Regions from separate parts of the Ruegeria sp. CRTD044 genome, predicted to be linked through region 3. Evidence: riboswitches for the same ligand, from Rfam matches in the RefSeq annotation. Region 3 holds a riboswitch; each other region holds the start of a gene.
The links. Region 3 has a riboswitch for cobalamin ahead of AC2FNL_RS02210 (DUF1636 family protein). Riboswitches for the same ligand answer to the same signal wherever they lie in the genome.
Positions count from the first base shown of each region.

Region 1: linked by a shared signal. The riboswitch ahead of AC2FNL_RS16470 (hypothetical protein) and the one ahead of AC2FNL_RS02210 (DUF1636 family protein) in region 3 are both predicted to bind cobalamin.
Region 2: linked by a shared signal. The riboswitch ahead of AC2FNL_RS04580 (CbtB domain-containing protein) and the one ahead of AC2FNL_RS02210 (DUF1636 family protein) in region 3 are both predicted to bind cobalamin.
Region 4: linked by a shared signal. The riboswitch ahead of AC2FNL_RS04650 (DUF1636 family protein) and the one ahead of AC2FNL_RS02210 (DUF1636 family protein) in region 3 are both predicted to bind cobalamin.

Region 1 covers NZ_JBXWSP010000019.1:49,736-53,913, reverse strand. Annotated here, with positions in the region: gene AC2FNL_RS16480 (DNA polymerase III subunit gamma/tau) at 1-1,082, opposite strand, end outside; gene AC2FNL_RS16475 (protein-tyrosine phosphatase family protein) at 1,238-1,741, shown strand; gene AC2FNL_RS16470 (hypothetical protein) at 1,745-2,152, opposite strand; cobalamin riboswitch at 2,239-2,454, opposite strand; gene AC2FNL_RS16465 (TetR/AcrR family transcriptional regulator) at 2,485-3,057, opposite strand; gene AC2FNL_RS16460 (alpha/beta hydrolase family protein) at 3,142-3,999, shown strand; RNA gene ffs (signal recognition particle sRNA small type) at 4,081-4,178, opposite strand, start outside.
Region 2 covers NZ_JBXWSP010000004.1:341,010-345,187, reverse strand. Annotated here, with positions in the region: gene cobA (uroporphyrinogen-III C-methyltransferase) at 1-604, shown strand, start outside; gene cobF (precorrin-6A synthase (deacetylating)) at 597-1,340, shown strand; cobalamin riboswitch at 1,384-1,592, shown strand; gene AC2FNL_RS04580 (CbtB domain-containing protein) at 1,629-1,799, shown strand; gene AC2FNL_RS04575 (CbtA family protein) at 1,804-2,502, shown strand; gene AC2FNL_RS04570 (hypothetical protein) at 2,567-3,061, shown strand; gene AC2FNL_RS04565 (DUF1636 family protein) at 3,049-3,393, opposite strand; gene AC2FNL_RS04560 (DUF302 domain-containing protein) at 3,537-3,998, shown strand; gene AC2FNL_RS04555 (thiamine pyrophosphate-binding protein) at 4,078-4,178, shown strand, end outside.
Region 3 covers NZ_JBXWSP010000003.1:244,172-248,349, reverse strand. Annotated here, with positions in the region: gene AC2FNL_RS02230 (hypothetical protein) at 1-17, opposite strand, end outside; gene AC2FNL_RS02225 (hypothetical protein) at 73-411, opposite strand; gene AC2FNL_RS02220 (hypothetical protein) at 408-674, opposite strand; gene AC2FNL_RS02215 (hypothetical protein) at 736-1,065, opposite strand; cobalamin riboswitch at 1,719-1,926, shown strand; gene AC2FNL_RS02210 (DUF1636 family protein) at 2,030-2,428, shown strand; gene AC2FNL_RS02205 (hypothetical protein) at 2,825-3,199, opposite strand; gene AC2FNL_RS02200 (recombinase family protein) at 3,336-4,178, shown strand, end outside.
Region 4 covers NZ_JBXWSP010000004.1:354,999-359,176, forward strand. Annotated here, with positions in the region: gene cobN (cobaltochelatase subunit CobN) at 1-1,216, opposite strand, end outside; gene cobW (cobalamin biosynthesis protein CobW) at 1,223-2,278, opposite strand; gene AC2FNL_RS04650 (DUF1636 family protein) at 2,281-2,664, opposite strand; cobalamin riboswitch at 2,747-2,951, opposite strand; gene AC2FNL_RS04655 (LysR family transcriptional regulator) at 3,024-3,899, opposite strand; gene AC2FNL_RS04660 (NAD(P)-dependent oxidoreductase) at 4,008-4,178, shown strand, end outside.

The DNA.
Region 1 (4,178 bases), on a different contig from region 3:
GCCATCATGGCGTTGGGGGCGGCCGAGACTTCCTCGAGCGCCTTCAGCAGCAACTGCCACATCCGGGTCAGCACCCGCATCGGCAGCGCCTCGGCCATCTGCTGTCCGCGGGTGCGCTCATCGGGTGAGACGGTGGGATCTTCTGCCGCGTCAGGGGTGATCTTCACCACCGAGACCCAATGCGTGATTTCGGCCAGATCGCGCAGCACCGCCAGCGGGTCGGCGCCCTCGGCATATTGCGCGCCCAGTTCGGTCAAGGCCCCGGCCGCATCGCCACGCAGGATCATGTCCATCAGGTCAAGAACGCGGCCCCGGTCGGCCAGTCCCAGCATCGCGCGCACCTGATCGGCGGTGGTTTCGCCGGCACCATGGCTGATTGCCTGGTCCAGCAGCGAGGTCGCATCCCGGGCCGAGCCTTCGGCGGCGCGGGTGATTAGGGCCAGCGCGTCATCCGAGATTTCCGCGCCCTCGGCGGTGGCGATCTTGCGCAGCAGGCCGATCATCACTTCGGGTTCGATCCGGCGCAGGTCGAACCGTTGGCAGCGCGACAGCACGGTGACCGGAACCTTGCGGATCTCGGTCGTGGCAAAGATGAACTTTACGTGTTCGGGCGGTTCCTCCAGCGTTTTCAGCAGCGCGTTGAAGGCGCTGGTCGACAGCATGTGGACTTCGTCGATGATGTAGATCTTGTAGCGCGCGCTGGCGGCGCGATAGCGCACGCTGTCGATGATCTCGCGGATGTCGCCCACGCCGGTGCGGCTGGCGGCGTCCATTTCCAGCACGTCCACATGGCGACCTTCCATGATGGCCACGCAATGCTCGCACTGGCCGCAGGGTTCGGTCGTTGGGCCGCCATTGCCGTCGGGGCCGATGCAGTTCATGCCCTTGGCGATGATCCGGGCCGTGGTCGTCTTGCCGGTGCCGCGGATGCCGGTCATGATGAAGGCCTGCGCGATCCGGTCCGCCTCGAACGCGTTTTTCAGCGTGCGCACCATGGCATCCTGACCGACCAGGTCGGCAAAGGTTTCCGGGCGGTATTTTCGGGCGAGAACCTGATAGGCGGGGCTGGACTGTGTGGTCATGTCTGCTCTGACGGATTCGTACTGACGATGCAGGGTAGAGTTCCCGGTGCCCCGCGTCCACAGCGCCGGTGCAGGTTTTTCGCTTTGGCGAGCGCGCGGTGTGAGGCATACTGCGCGGATCAAGTTCAATCAGCCAGTTTCGGGGGGAACGTCTGATGACAAATCTTGTGGTTCATGCATTGCAGGTGGGTGGCGGTACGCTGGCCCTGACCTCGGTTCCCGGCGGTGGCGGCGACTATGAGGGAGACCTGGACCTGATTTCAGCCTGGGCGCCGGGGCTGGTGATTTCGATGACAACCCTTGCCGAACTGGTTTCTGTGGGTGCAGGCGAATTGGGCTGTGACATTCATCGGCGCGCCTGTCGGTGGGCGCATCTGCCGGTCGCCGACTTCTCGGCGCCGTCGACCGAGATATCCGGCCGCTGGCCCGAAGTCAGTGCCGCCGCCCGCCATGCGCTGTCGGGCGGCGGGCGGGTACTGGTCCACTGCCGGGGCGGTTGCGGGCGGTCGGGCATGGTTGTTCTGCGCTTGATGATCGAAAGCGGCGAGCAGCCGGAACAGGCCCTGAAACGCCTGCGGGCCGTACGCCCCTGCGCGGTCGAAACCGATGCTCAGATGGACTGGGCCATCGCCCCGGCGCGCGAGGCACTGGCGACCTGACCTTCAGGCGGTTGCGCGGAACTCGCGCTTGGCCCTGACCACGGGCATGATCGCCGTGGCCTGCAGCATCGCACAGGGTCGATCACCAATGACCTGTGCGGGCAGGGCGTCGCGCTGGTCGTCAAACAGCATGTCGGCAAAGGTATCAAGGCAGTCGGACGGGGTATCGGCGGCCGCTCCGCAATACACGCGGATCCGTTCGGGACGTGCATCGAACCGCGCCGTGCAGCCATGTTCGCAATGGGCCAGTTCGCTGCTGCCTTCCACTTGGAAGTCGGGGGATGTAGCGGCCTGCGCCGTCGCCATTGCCTGCGCGATGGCCCGTGCCATGCGCGCCAGTGCCGGGCAGGTCTTTCCGGTGCGCTGGCAGATTGTTGCCGCGAATTCATGGGTGTCGGTCTTCCAAATCATGTTGCGCCCTCCGCGCGCTGGGCGGGGTGGATTTGGACAGACGCCGGTTTCAAGGCCAGACCCTGCCCGGACACCCCGTCCGAGTTTCGGTTTCACGTTTGATGGCAGGTCTCCTGACTTGCGGGTCTTTGCTTTGCCGACCTTCCCAACCTTGCGGTCAGTGGTTTTTCGGCATCGCTCTCCGCCTACAGTTGCGGGGGCAGTCGCGGCCTTGGTCCGCTCCGGAGTTCCGGGTTGGACCGCACCGTGTTCCCTTTTCATCCCGGGCCGAAACGGCACGGGAACCATCCCCTCATCGCTAGCGGTGTATCCGCGATCGAGTCAAGACGGTTTCAGCCCGGTTGCCGGAGTGAGTCCCAAGGGAACAGATCAGGCAGTCTGCGCAGCACATTCGAATCCCTGCGGGCACGGGCCAATTGCCAGCCGCCCTGCATCACGATGAACAGGGTATCCGCAGCATTTTCGGGGTCGGAAACTCCGAGCCGCGCGGCGTGGTTTCGAACTTCGATGATCCAGCTTTCATACAGACGGTCGGCATGCTCCCGAAACGCGCGGTTGTCGGGGCTTTCGAACAGGGTGGCGGCGATGGGGCAGGTCTCCCATTGCGCCGAGGTATCGAACAGCTTCGCGATTTTGTGGCACAGGGTGGTGACCCCGTCGCGAAAATCCGCGGCGTCGTCGAATGCCGCAGCGATCATGTTCAACATCCCGTCCGAGGCCCAACTGGCCGCCGCCAGGGCCAGATCCGGCTTGCCCTTTGGAAAATGGTGATACAGCGAACCTTTGGGGGCCTGCGCTTCGGCCAGCAATTCCGCCAGACCGACACCGTTATAGCCCGAGCGCTGGAACAGTTTGGCGGCAGTCACGATCAGGCGATCTTTGGTGTTTGGTGGACGTTGGGTCATGCAGGCCGAATATTGACAGCCCTAGACCAAATGGTCCAGACACAAAGTATTAGACCGATCGGTCCAGAGTGTTTGGAGGCAAAGATGTTGGATTCGCAGCACGCGGTTGACGTGGAAGACTTTCAGTTTCCGTCGGGCCAGACCCAGCTGGCGGCGCGGCTTTACACTCCGGCGGTCGAGCCGCAAACCGTTGTGGTCCTGAACGGCGCAACAGGAGTGCCACGTGACTACTATCAGCACTTTGCTCGCTGGCTGGCCGCCGAGCGCGGTATGGCTTGCCTGACATATGATTACCGGGATTTCGAGCATTCGCTGACCGGGCGGCTGAAGGACTCGAAGGCCACGATGGCGGACTGGGCGCTGATCGACATGCCCGCAGCGCGTGCCGAGATGCGCCGTCGCTACCCGCAGGCAAAACTGTGGGTGATCGGGCATTCGGTCGGTGGAATGCTGGGTCCGCTGCAACCGGAAATCGAACAGATCGACCGGATGATCTGTGTGTGCGCAGGTTTGGTGACGGTGGCTGATCACCCGTGGCCCTACAAGGGCTTGGCGACTCTGTTCTGGTATGGCCATGTGCCACCTCTGGTGCGTCTCCTGGGGTACCTGCCAGGGAAACTACTGGGATTCGGAGCCGACTTGCCGGCTGGCGTCTATTGGCAATGGCGCAAGTGGTGTACATCGCCCACCAGCTATCTGCCCGAACTTGGTGACACGCTTCCCCAGGCGGATTGGAGCCGGGCGAACGCCACGGCGGATATCATTGCGTTTGAGGATGACCAGACAGTGCCACCGCCCGCCGTCTGGCGGCTGGCTGAACTCTATGGTCCGACCGCCCGTCGGCACTTGTTGGAGGCCAAGGATTTCGGACTGTCCGAAATCGGTCATATCGGCGCCTTCGCCCGCCGCAGCAGTGCCGTTTGGCCGCGATTGATCGCCTGACTCGCCCGTAAGCGCGGTTTTCAGGAACAACGACAAAATGCAGAGGTTGGATTGACCCGGCCGAATACGCGGCGCGGCGTCAAGTGAGAGGTTGGACATCGACCCAAGCGGGGCTCGTTGTGGCTGCTTCCTTCCGGACCTGACCAGGTTGGCGAGGCGCTTGCCCGCGCCAACCTCTC
Region 2 (4,178 bases), on a different contig from region 3:
CCTGAGCCATGCGCGCAAGGACGCCGACCTTGTGGGCGTGGGCAAGCGCGCCGGGCGGCCCTCGCCCAAGCAGGACCATGTCAGCCGCCTGCTGGTGGAGTACGCCCAGACCGGCCAAAGGATCGTGCGGCTGAAGTCGGGCGATGGCGGCCTGTTCGGGCGGCTCGAGGAGGAACTGGTGGCCCTGCGCGCCGCCGGCATCGCATACGAGATCATTCCGGGCATCCCCTCGGCCATTGCCGCGGCTGCGGCGGCGGGCATCCCGCTGACCCGCCGGCTGACCGCGCGGCGGGTGCAATTCGTCACCGGCCACGATGTCAGCGGCAAGCTGCCCGAGGACCTGAACCTGCCCGCGCTGGCCGACCCGGGTGCGACGACCGTAGTGTTCATGGGCAAGCGCACCTTTCCCCTGCTCGCGCAGACGCTGCACGCGCATGGGCTGCCGCTGGACACCCCTGCGCTGATGGCCGAGTCGGTCTCGACGCCTGAGCAATCGCTGTACCGGTCCACCGTCGGCGCCCTGGCCGAGCGCCTGGGTTCTGAGATCGGCACCGCGCCGGCGCTGATCCTTTATGGTCCGCTGGCGGAGAGCGACGATGATTGATCTGGTCTTGATCGGGATCGGCACCGGCAACCCGGACCACGTGACCTTTCAGGGCGCGCAGGCGATCCGCGCGGCCGATCTGATCCTGATCCCGCGCAAGGGCGCCAACAAGGCCGATCTGGCCGGCGTGCGCGAGGAAATCATCCGCATGGTCACCGACACACCGCCCCAAATCGCCTATTTCGACATCCCCGAGCGCCGGTCGCAGGATGGCTACCTGCGCGGCGTGGATGAATGGCACGACGCAATCGCCCTGCGCTGGCAGGACGCGATGGCCCGGCACCCCGAGGCGCGCACCGTCGCCCTGCTGATCTGGGGCGACCCGTCGCTCTATGACAGCTCGCTGCGAATCGCGGCGCGGCTGGACCCGCAGCCGAACACGACGGTGATCCCCGGCATCACGGCGCTGCAGGCGCTGACGGCGGCCCATGCCATGCCGATCAACGAAATCGGCGCGCCCTATCTGGTCACCACCGGCCGGCGCCTCCGCGACGAGGGCTGGCCCAGCGACACCGATACGGTTGCGGTGATGCTCGATGGCGAATGTTCGTTCCAGACTTTGGACATGGCCGATTTTGACATCTGGTGGGGGGCGTACGTGGGTATGTCCGAGCAGATCCTGATCAAAGGTCCGCTGGCGGATGTGGCCGACGAGATTCTCCGCACCCGCGCCGAGGCCCGCGCCCGGCACGGGTGGATCATGGACATCTACATTCTGAAAAAGCGCGGGAATTGATGCGAAAGGTCGCAAATGGCGATTGCGCCACAGCGGCATTCACGTCTAAATGGACGGGTCTGGTCCTGCCGGAGACATCCGGATGCTAAGAGGGAATTTGGTGCGGCCTGCGCGCAGGTCAAATCCAAAGCCGCCCCCGCGACTGTAAGCGGTGAGCCCTGTTCAACCAGCCACTCCCGATCCGTTCGGGGGGAAGGCGAACAGAGGCGCTGACCCGCAAGCCAGGAGACCTGCCAGGCGAACAATGAAACACCGGCCGTCGGGTGCGGCGGCACAGGAGGACAGAAAATGACGACACAAACGCAAACCGCATCAACGGCACGCGCTGGCATTCTTTCGGCAGTGTTCGCGGCAGCCCTGGGCCTGGGGATCATCACTCTGGCCGGTCACGTTCAGGCATCGGCGCTGCATGACGCCGCGCATGACGTGCGCCACGCAACCGGCTTCCCCTGCCACTAAACCAATGTTCAGTCGCATTCTGACCAGCGCGTTGTTCGCTGGTGCTGCAGCCGGGTTGATCGTCGCCCTGCTGCAGTTGGTATTCGTGCAGCCCGTGTTGCTGCATGCTGAACTGTATGAATCCGGAGAGTTGGTGCATTTCGGAGCCGAAGCCGTCTCGGCCCATCCCGAACTGCCGGGCATGTTCTCGGACCTGACCCGCGACGGGCTGAGCGTGGTGTTCACCATGCTGACCTATACCGGCTATGCGCTGGTTCTGGTCGCCCTGATGTCGCTGGCCGAAGCCCAGGGCCACCCGGTTGACGGGCGCACGGGCGTGCTGTGGGGCCTTGCCGGTTTCATCGCCTTTCACCTGGCGCCGGGCTTCACCCTGGCCCCCGAGGTTCCGGGCGTTGCCGCAGCCGATGTGTTTGCGCGGCAGATCTGGTGGTGGGCAACCGTCGCGGCTGCTGGTGTGGCCATGTGGCTGATCGCTTTCGGTGGCAACATCGTCAGCTATCTGGTTGCGGCCGTGCTGCTGATGGCCCCGCACCTGATCGGCGCACCGGAACCCGACGTGTTCACCGGGCCGGTTCCGACCGAGATCGGGGCCCTGTTCGCCGCACGCGCCTTCGGAGTGGGCCTTGTGGCCTGGGTGCTGCTGGGTTCGTTTGCCGGGTATTTCTGGCAAAGCGAGGGCAAGCGCGTCGAAGCCGCAGCCTGATCCCCGAAATCCCACGACCCGCCGGCGCCCAACCGGCGGGTCATTTGCTTTTTTAGGAAACAAGATGACACGCTCGCTTGCTCTTTTCGCGATCGGTCTGGTCTTTGGCGGGGGCGCCGGGTTCGTGCTGGCCGCAGCCAACGGCGTCACCTTCGACGGCCACGTCCATTCCGACCCCGCTCAACACGGCGGCCACCACGCCGAGGCCATGGCCCATGACCATAGCACCGCCATCAACCTGCCCGCCGGACCGGACGCGCCGGGGCTGGAGATCGCCGTCTCCCCCGACCCGATGGCAGGTTGGAACCTGAATGTGATGCCGCGGAACTTCACGTTCGCGCCCGAGCACGCCTCGCTGGACGACAAGCCCGGCGAAGGCCACGCGCATGTCTATGTGAACGGCGTCAAGCTGGCGCGGCTTTATGGCATCTGGATGCACATCCCGGACCTGCCCAAAGGCGAAACGACCATCGAGGTTTCGCTGAACGCCAACAGCCACAGCCCGCTGGCCGTGGATGGGGTGCCGGTCAGCGCGTCCGTCACGGTTCAGGTGGACTGAAGCGCAGGGATCCGCGCCCGCAGACACAAGCGAAGCCGCCCGCACGGCCGGGCGTCTTCGATCCAGCCGTTCGGGCTGTTCAGAATGGTCCGACAGGTCGCCGCAATGTCATTGGCATCGGCAACCGGATCGATCCCTGAAAACACGTAAGACGCCAGGCTTTCCCCCTGCATCGCCACCACGGTCGGCTCGTCGCAACCGCTGAAACAGGCGTGCTCGGCGACCTCGACCTGCCCGTCCAGTCCCGCGGCGCGCAGGGCGTCCAATACCGCCTGTCGCTCGGCCGGCTGGTCGCGCTCGCCCGCGCAGCTGCTGCAGATCAAAACACGCATGCCCCTCGCCTGCCTTTTCCGTTTCACATTGTCGCTTGTGCGGGTTTCGCACCTCCGGCGCAAGCCCGCCGCCCACGATATTGTGACTGTACGCAGCCGGGATTTCGGGAAGACTCGAGCAAACACGATCTGGAGAACCCGCGATGAAACATCTTGTGTTTTTCCTCGGCCTGCTGGCCCTTCCCGCGCTGGCTGCCGATATCGAACCCCGGCCGGGTTGGGCCGTCCACCCGACGTCCAAAACCCATGACGCGCTGGTGGCCGACACGATCGCAGCGGTCAAGGCAAACGGGATGGCCGTGGTCACCCAGGCCGGTCCGACTAAGGCCGCCGCCGCGCGCGGCATCACCATTCCGGGCAACCGGGTGATCGGCGTCTTCAACAACGACTACGCGGTGCGGGTTCTGGAACAATCGGTGCCCGCGATGATCGAGGCGCCGATCCGCCTGTACGTCACGGAAAACGAGGACGGGACCGCGACGCTGTCCTACAAGACACCCAGCCTTGTCTTTGCCCCCTACACCGGAGGCTCCGACACCTTGCCCGCGATCGCCGCAGAGTTGGACGCCAAATTCGCCGCCATCGCCGATTTGGCTGTCAAATAGTCACACTGACGTGATGCGGCTTGCGCCGGCCCGGAACCTCCGCAATCTGCTGCGCAACGGAACTTACGGAGCTTGTTCGATGCAGGACCTGTCCCCCCGCGCTGCGGACCTTTTGGCGCAACGGCTGTACGAGGCCGGGTGCCGCCACGCCTTCGGCATGCCCGGAGGCGAGGTGTTGAC
Region 3 (4,178 bases):
AAAAAACTGCGTTTCATAAGCAGGTCCTCTGTCGGTCTATCGTAAATGTTATGTTTCCGGTGAGCAGAAACCTCACTGCGCTTCCCGCAACTCTGCCAGAAACTCGTCGCATGCCTGTGCGCTGCCGACGATCTCGTCCGTCGTTTCAATTCCTTGCAATGACGCCATTTCGAAATTCACGCGATTGAGGATCTGATCTGCTTGCTCGGCGGTGATCAGGTTCTCGGCCTGGGCTCCCTTCAATGTGGTGCACACACCGGCGGACAAGCCTGTCGCAACGCCGACACCCATCGCGGCCCCGCCGCCCAAGGTCATCGCTCCAACCACGCCGAGGATGAGCCCGATCACAAGCCCCAAGATCACTTTTCCCATGTTTTCCTCCAATTTTGCGGGAAAGAGTTCCGCCTTCATTTCTGGCGCAAACCGCGTGCCCATCTGCATATCAAAACCAGTGCCAGCAGGTTGAGCACCGGTGCAATCGCCGCGAGCCACGGTTTGGCGGCCTCTGAGAAAAGGTCCACGGCAAGTACCCAGGGCAGTCCCAGCGGCAAAAGGAACACGCCGGACAACGGGTCTCGTTCCTGTCCGAACCAGCCAAAGGTACCGGTCAGGAACGCAAACAACGCCAACAGGTAAAGGGTCGCAAACGCGATGATGGTTATTCTGCAGACCATGCCGGACCTCAGAGTATCAAGCCAGCGCTGCGCAGCCGATTTCGGCTACGCATCAAACCGGTCACAACGCGCCTTCGTCGCCCAGGAACTCAATACCGGCTGTCGCGCCATCACTGTAGGCAATACAATTCCACGGAGCCCGATCCTCTCCAACCCCAACGGTGACTTGTGTTCCAGCCTCGCTGAACGCGGATGAGAGCACGACCACTTGCGAATTGTTGGTTGTTTTGGCCACGTCTCGCAGACACGCCTGTTGAGCGGGCGTCAGTTCGGCGGATGCACTTGACGTGCTCGTATCGTCGCAGGCCGCTAGTAGTGCGAAACACGTCGCGCCTGAAATCATCATGACTTTGTTAATCACTTTCTTCTCCTTTTGGGTTTGTCGATACATGTGGAATATGTGGCCTCTTTTTCGCGCGCTTACGTCTATGCAGTCATTCGAGCATACCCCGGTCTGGTAATTCCCGTTCCAAAAAAGTCTGTCGCCAATGACGTGGCTGGCAGACAGGATTTCTGCTGATCCCCGGGACCGTGAACAAAGCGTGCTGACGCAATGACGTCATGGGCAAAAGCCGGTGCGAACTTTCGAGGGAGGGATCGTACGTTAAGTCCGGGCACCGCGTCCTCCCAACGCTGATCTTCGTGAAATGCCTTCCGACCGCCAGCACTCACTCCAGCAGTCGGAAGGGCCCGACGAAACGGGCGACAGCGACAACAACGGAGGTAAAGCTAAAGTTGTGTCGAATTCGTATGTTTGAATCAATTACAGGATAAATCAATGATTTTTCCGCGCGTAAATTTTCGTACGTTTGCCGAAGATAGGATTCTGCATTCAAAGGGAAAAGGCGAGGCCGCTCACAGAGGTTTTGCCATCTACCCGCTTGCGCCGCTGTGTCTCCGGACCTTCCGGGCTATCCGAATCCACTTGGTTGAAACACCGTAGTTCGCTGCACGGCCTATCGCTCAGCTGGTGCTGAACGGGCGCTTGGATTCCTCGATCACGCAGCCGCTCAGAACGTCGTTGACAGTGCAGCCCGATTCATTGATGAGATTGGCGCTGATGGTTCCCGATCGTTTTGGCGGTCGGGTAAAAGGGAATACGGTGCGGCGCCGTTCTGACGCCAATTCCGTGACTGCCCCCGCAACTGTGGGCGGTGTGCGACCCCCGGATGCCACTGGGCCGATAGGTCTGGGAAGGCGGGGCAAGCCATACACCGCGAGTCAGGAGACCTGCCATCATCAAACGCAACTCAACCCGGGCGGGGTGTCCCGGAAGGAGGCCAAGATGGCATTTTCGGCTTACGCCGCTGACATGACTGGTTCCCTGTCCGGCCCGCGATTTCGCGGAGGGCGAAATGAACCGACAATCAACACATCACATCGCGGTTTGCCTATCTTGCCGACCCAAGGGTGCAGCCGTACGCCCCGGACCTGACCTGATCGGACGATTGCGCGCCGCGCTGGCCGAAGACGACGGTTTGACAGGTTTTGACGTTTCCGGTGCCGCCTGCATGGCCGGGTGCAACCGGCCCTGTACCGTCGCCTATCACGCGCCGGGCAAGGCATATTACCTGTTTGGCGGCCTGACGTCTGAAGAGACCGGGGCATTGGTGGAATTCGCCCGGCTGTACCAGCAGTTGCGCGATGGATGGTGCAACTCGGTCGACTGCCCGGCCGGGCTTCGCCACGCAACACTGGCCCGCATTCCAGCCGCGATGGCTGCGTCTTCGGAAGATGCGGATTGCGCCTCATGAGCGCGCCTTTGCTGTCGGTGGATGCCGTCACCTGGCCCACCCCAGACAGTGCTGAGTGACAGGCTGGTCTCTGAGACGTTCGATGTCACCGCCCGGCAAGAGCAGCTCATCTGCCAAACGGTGCTTGAAGCTGGCGGAGCACCGGCGAAGGCGCGCAGCAAAAGTGTAGAACTTGAAAGCAAGCCCTTCACTATTTTAGCCATATCAATGGGTAATGGCGGTGCTGGGAGACCAATGCGAACCAGTCTCTACTAAAATGGCGGCACACGGGAACACCCTGCGAACTCCGGGCGATTTTCTAACTTTTTGAATTTTCTCGGTTTTGATCGAGCGAAGCGACTTCGAACTGAACGTCACTCTACTCAGGAGTGCCGCGCACCTGGCGCGAAACACCGCCTACTCGCTTTCACCCGCCCCTGCCTCGGAAGTTCCGAGAAGGCCGTCCAAGACATTGAGCACCTGAAGAAGGGCCTCGCGAGTTTCGTGAAGTCCCGCCCCAATCTTCAACTCGCCTCGCCCGGACAACACAAGCACCGCAGCCAACACCTCGTTCGAATTCCGCATGAGCTCGACCAGATGCTCTCCAGCCGGACCGTGGGAGCCTGCGAGCCAGTTCTTGGCCGTTCGCTCCGAGACACCCGTCCAGCGCATCACGATCTTGATCGCCCGATGAGATCCGCCGAGCTCATGCTTCAGCGCCGCTGCAATTGCCATTTGGTATTTTAATCGATCGACCTTTCGTTCGTCGTCATCTGGAAAAGTCTTGCCCATCTTAGGAAACATTTTTCCGAACCTCCGCGTCTATGCTTCGGCACCATGGAATCACAGGCATTTCCCGTGACTTGCCGAAGGCGAAAAATGAAAGGCTCGGTTCTTGAGCTGGAGGGACGGACATGACGGAGGCGCAATGGCGCCAAAGGGAGCGCAGCCTCGGCTCGCCGCTCAATACGTCCGGATGTCGACCGAGCACCAACGCTATTCGACCGAGAACCAGTCTGACTCGATCGCGCATTACGCGGAGCAGCGCGGGATCGAGATCGTCCGCACCTATTCGGATGAGGGAAAGAGCGGTCTAAGGATCCAGGGCCGAGATGGGCTCAAGCAGCTCATCGACGATATTCAATCCGGCAAAGCCGATTTCGAAGCGGTGCTCGTTTACGATATCAGCCGCTGGGGTCGGTTTCAGGATGCGGACGAAAGCGCCTATTACGAGTACATCTGCAAACGCGCCGGCATCTCCGTCATCTATTGCGCCGAGCAGTTCGAAAACGACGGCAGCCCGGTCTCCACCATCGTCAAAGGCGTCAAGCGCGCCATGGCAGGCGAGTACAGCCGGGAACTCTCGCAAAAGGTCTTCATCGGTCAAAGCCGTTTGATCGAACTGGGCTATCGCCAAGGCGGTCCGCCCGGCTTCGGCCTGCGGCGCATGCTGATCGACGAGCATGGGGTCGCGAAAGGCATCCTGGAGCGCGGCGAGCACAAGAGCATTCAGACGGATCGCGTCACCCTAGTCCCAGGCCCTGCAGAGGAGATCGCCGTCGTCCGAGAAATCTTCCTCGCCTTCGTTGAAGGCCAAAAGTCCGAAACCGAAATTGCCGAGGCTCTGAATACCCGCGGCATTCTAACGGACCTCGATCGCGCCTGGACCCGCGGGACCGTGCATCAAATCCTGATCAATGAGAAGTACATTGGGAACAACGTCTGGAACCGTAGCTCCTTCAAACTGAAGAAGCGGCGCGTGCAAAACGAT
Region 4 (4,178 bases), on a different contig from region 3:
CGGCCGAGGCCAGCGCGTCCAGCCCCACCGCATGGGCCATCTGCCAGTCTTTGCCCGGATAGGTGGACAGGACCAGCGCGGGGACCTGTTGCGCCTTTGGTTTCTCGGCCAGGCCCACCCAGGCCATCGCCCGGTCGACGATCGCGGTGATCCGGTTGGGCTCGGGGCGGTGGGCGAAGCGGGAATATTCCAGATGCGGGTCGCGCTTGCCCGGTTCCTTGAACGAGGCGACACCGGCCGAGATGCGCCCGTCCACTTCGGGCAGCACCACATGCATGGCCAGATCGGCAGGCGACAGGCCGCGTTCGGCCTCGGCCCAGGCCTTGCGGCGCGAGGTCGCCAGCGCGACCTGGAACACCGGCACGCCCGCCACGTCCAAGGGCGATGTGCCCGACGCGCCTTTGCCCGAAAACGAGGTGGCATTGATGATCGCCGAGGGTGCCATCGCGGGGATGTTCTCGGCCAGCCATTTAGCCGCCGCAGGCGCCTTGAGCGAGGGCCCAAACAGCCCCACCGCCTGATGACCCCGCGCGCGGATTTCCCGGATCAGGGCCGCGACCGGCGCGGTATCGGCCGAGGTCAGGTAGGCGCGGTAGAAGGTTACGATGATGCGCCGACCTTCGCCCGCGAATGCGTCCTCGGGCGCAATCACGCCGCGATCCGGGCACCACGTACCGCAGTCGGGTAGTGTCTTGGCCCCGATCACCGGACCGGCATACAGCCCCGCCGCCAGCGCCATCTGCGCCAGCGCCGCCTGGGCCGCGACCTCGCCGCCGGTATCGCACAGATGCGCCAGCCGCCGCAGGGTCGAGACCGGCAGGGTGGAATAGTCGTCCAGCCGCGTATCCTCGCGCCCGTCGGCGGGCAGCACCGCCAGCGCGATGCCTTTGGCCTGCGCCAGAGCCAGCACCTGTTGCAACCCGTAGGACCAATAGGGCACGCCGCCGATCAGCCGGATCAGGATGCCCTTGGCGCCCTGAAGCGTCTGTTCGACATAGGTATCGACCGACAGCGGGTGTTTAAGCGCCGTCAGGTTGGCCAGCCGCAACGAGGGCATCCGCCCCTCGGGCCCGCCGCCGCGATGCCATCCGGCTGCGAAGGCACCCAGATCGCTGTCCGAAAAGGACAGCACCACCAGATCCGCTGGGCTCTGGCCCAGATCGGTCGGGGTCTCGGTTTCCTCGAGCCCGTGGCTTTCGCGAAAGACGACGTGCATCGGTGCTTACTCGGCGGCCTCGGTGACGCCCGTCAGGATGCCGCGGATCGCAGCCTCGTCGATGTCGTGATGCTCGGCGATGACAACAAGGCGCGAGCGGCGCTCTTCGTCCGGCTTCCACGGGCGGTCATACTGGTGCCGCACCCGCGCGCCGACCGCCTGAACCAGCAGGCGCATCGGCTTGCCCTGAACGGCGGCATAGCCCTTAACACGCAGGATGTTCAGCTCGTTTGCCAGACGCTCGATTTTGGCGACCAACTGCGCCGGATCGGTCTGTTCGGGCAACTCGACAACGATGCTTTCGAAATCGTCATGTTCGTGGTCGTCATGGCCATCGTGATGCGAGGGGCGGGCGTCCATGTCGTCTTCGGCTGCGGCTTCCAGTCCCAGCACCACGCGCACGTCCACCGCGCCCTCGGCAACCTCGACTACGGGCAGGGGGCGCGGCGCCTCGGCGGCGATGACCTCGCGCGCCTTGGCCACGCCTTCGGGGCCGGCCAGGTCGGGTTTGGTCAGAAGGATGATGTCGGCGCACGAGATCTGATCCTCGAACACCTCGGACAGGGGCGTTTCGTGGTCGATCGAGTCATCGGCCATGCGCTGGGCGTCCACCGCCGCGACATTCGGGGCGAAACGGCCCGCGGCCACGGCCTCGGCATCGGCCAGGGCGATCACGCCGTCCACAGTGATCTTGGAGCGGATATCGGGCCAGTCGAACGCCTTGAGCAGCGGTTTCGGCAGGGCCAGACCGCTGGTTTCGATCAGGATGTGATCGGGACGCGGGTCCAGCGCCATCAGCGCCTCGATCGTGGGGATGAAATCGTCGGCCACGGTGCAGCAGATGCAGCCATTGGCCAGTTCCATGATGTTCTCCGCTGGGCAATCGGGGATGGCGCAGCTTTTCAGGATCTCGCCATCGACGCCCACATCGCCGAATTCGTTGACCACCACGGCCAGCCGCTTGCCCTGCGGCTCGGACATCAGGTGGCGGATCAGCGTGGTCTTGCCCGAGCCGAGAAAGCCGGTGATGACAGTGACGGGAAGTTTTTCGAGGGTGCTCATGCTCAGGCTCCAATCGGGGGTATGCGGGCGGCGCAGTTCTTGCGGAAATGTTCAGGGCGGTCGCGCCATTTCACAAGGCCATCATCGGCGGCCAGGTACTTGGTGGCGCCTTCGACGATGATCTCGACATGGTCGGATTCGTTGAGGTTCTCATAGACGAAGGTCCAGCGCGACGGCCCGCCGCGCAGAACGATCGAGCAACCCTGATCGCAGTTCGACAGGCATTCGACCGGCTTCAGGGTGATGCCTTCGGGCAGGTCGGCGGCGGCCAGCGCCTTGTGCAGCAGCGTGCCGGGGCGCTGGGCGTCGTCCTCGATGGGCAGCCCGCGTCGGCAGGTGGTGCAGACCAGCAGCTCGACTGGTGTGGTTTCGGTCACGTCTCTCATCCCCCCTCACTCGGTTGTCGGGGGACGGGGTATGCGCGGGCCACGTTGCGGACATGGGCCCGACACCGGAACACCCCGTCCGGTTTGTCTTCGGGCGTTGGCAGGTCTCCCGGCTTGCGGATGTCAGAGCGGTGCTCTGTCGGATGTCCCGCCTTCCCGGCCTGCGGCCAGTGGCATTTGGGCACCCTCTCCGGTCACGGTCGCGGGGGCGGCTGCGTTTGACGGAAAACCGCTGACGCATTCCCTTTTCATCTGCTTGCACAGACACCAACGCAAGCGACATGCGGTACGGGCAGGGGGGTTGTCAAGCGCGCAGGGGCAAGTGCTTTGCGTCGGATCGAAAAAGCGACTTGCCGGGGTCAATCCGCGGCATCACCGGCCAATCGGTCGCGCAACCACGCGAGGAACAACTGGGCGGGGATGGACGGAGGCGCCGCGCTGACGCTGCGGATCAGGTAGTGCGACTGGGTAAAGGGAATCGCCGGCCCCGCAATCCGGATCGGCGCGCCCTGGGCGATGGCGTTGAGCGCGAACCGCTCCAGAACGGTGGCGTAGCCCGCGCCGGCCATCACCAGTTGCAGTGCCGTGACGGTCGTATCCGCCGAATGGCGCGCGGGGCGGTCGGGCAGGTCGATGCTCGTGGCCTCGGCGTACCGCGCCCAGTTGTCCTCGTATCCCAGAATGTGAATCAACGGGCCGTTGCGCAGGTCTGGCGCCGGGTCCTGCGCCCGGCAGATGGGCACCAGCCGCTCCGAGCACAGCCGGTCGGCCGCAACACCGGGCCAGTCGCCATAGCCCAGCCGGATTTCCACGTCCACATCGGCAGGCGCGGCCGAGTCGTTCCAGATATGCGACACCAGCCGCACGGGGATCTCGGGGTGCTGCGCGCTGAACGCGGGCAGCTCGGCCGCGATCCAGTAGGTCATCGACGATATCGCCGCCCGGATGGTCAACGCCTGTCGCGAGGCGGGGGCGAACAAGCTGTTGGTGGATAGCGCGATATCCGACAACGCCCGGCGCACGGTCAGCGCATAGGACTGGCCCAGCTCCGTCAGCGACAGGTGTCGTGCGTTGCGGGCAAAAAGCGGCTGCCCGAGGTCCGCCTCGAGCGAGCGGATATGCAGCGACACCGCCGTTTGCGTCAGGCCCAGTTCCTGCGCGGCGGTTGTGAAATTCAGGTGGCGGGCAGCGGCCTCGAAGCTGCGCAGCCAGGCCGGATTGGGCAGGCGGTCCATTCAGCACCAAAATTTTTTGCATCTAAACTGACTTTTTATTCGTTTCTTTTGTCGGTGGGCAACGGAAATACTCGGGCCAACGAAATTGCGCCTGCAGGAGGGCAGAACATGAAGGTCGGGTTCATCGGTTTGGGCAATGTGGGGGGCAAGCTGTCGGGGTCGCTGCTGCGCAACGGTATCGACCTGACGGTATACGACCTTAACCCCGATCTTGTGGCGGAGTTCTCCGCCAAGGGCGCTAAGGCCGGTGAAAGCCCGGCGCAGATGATGCGCGATTGC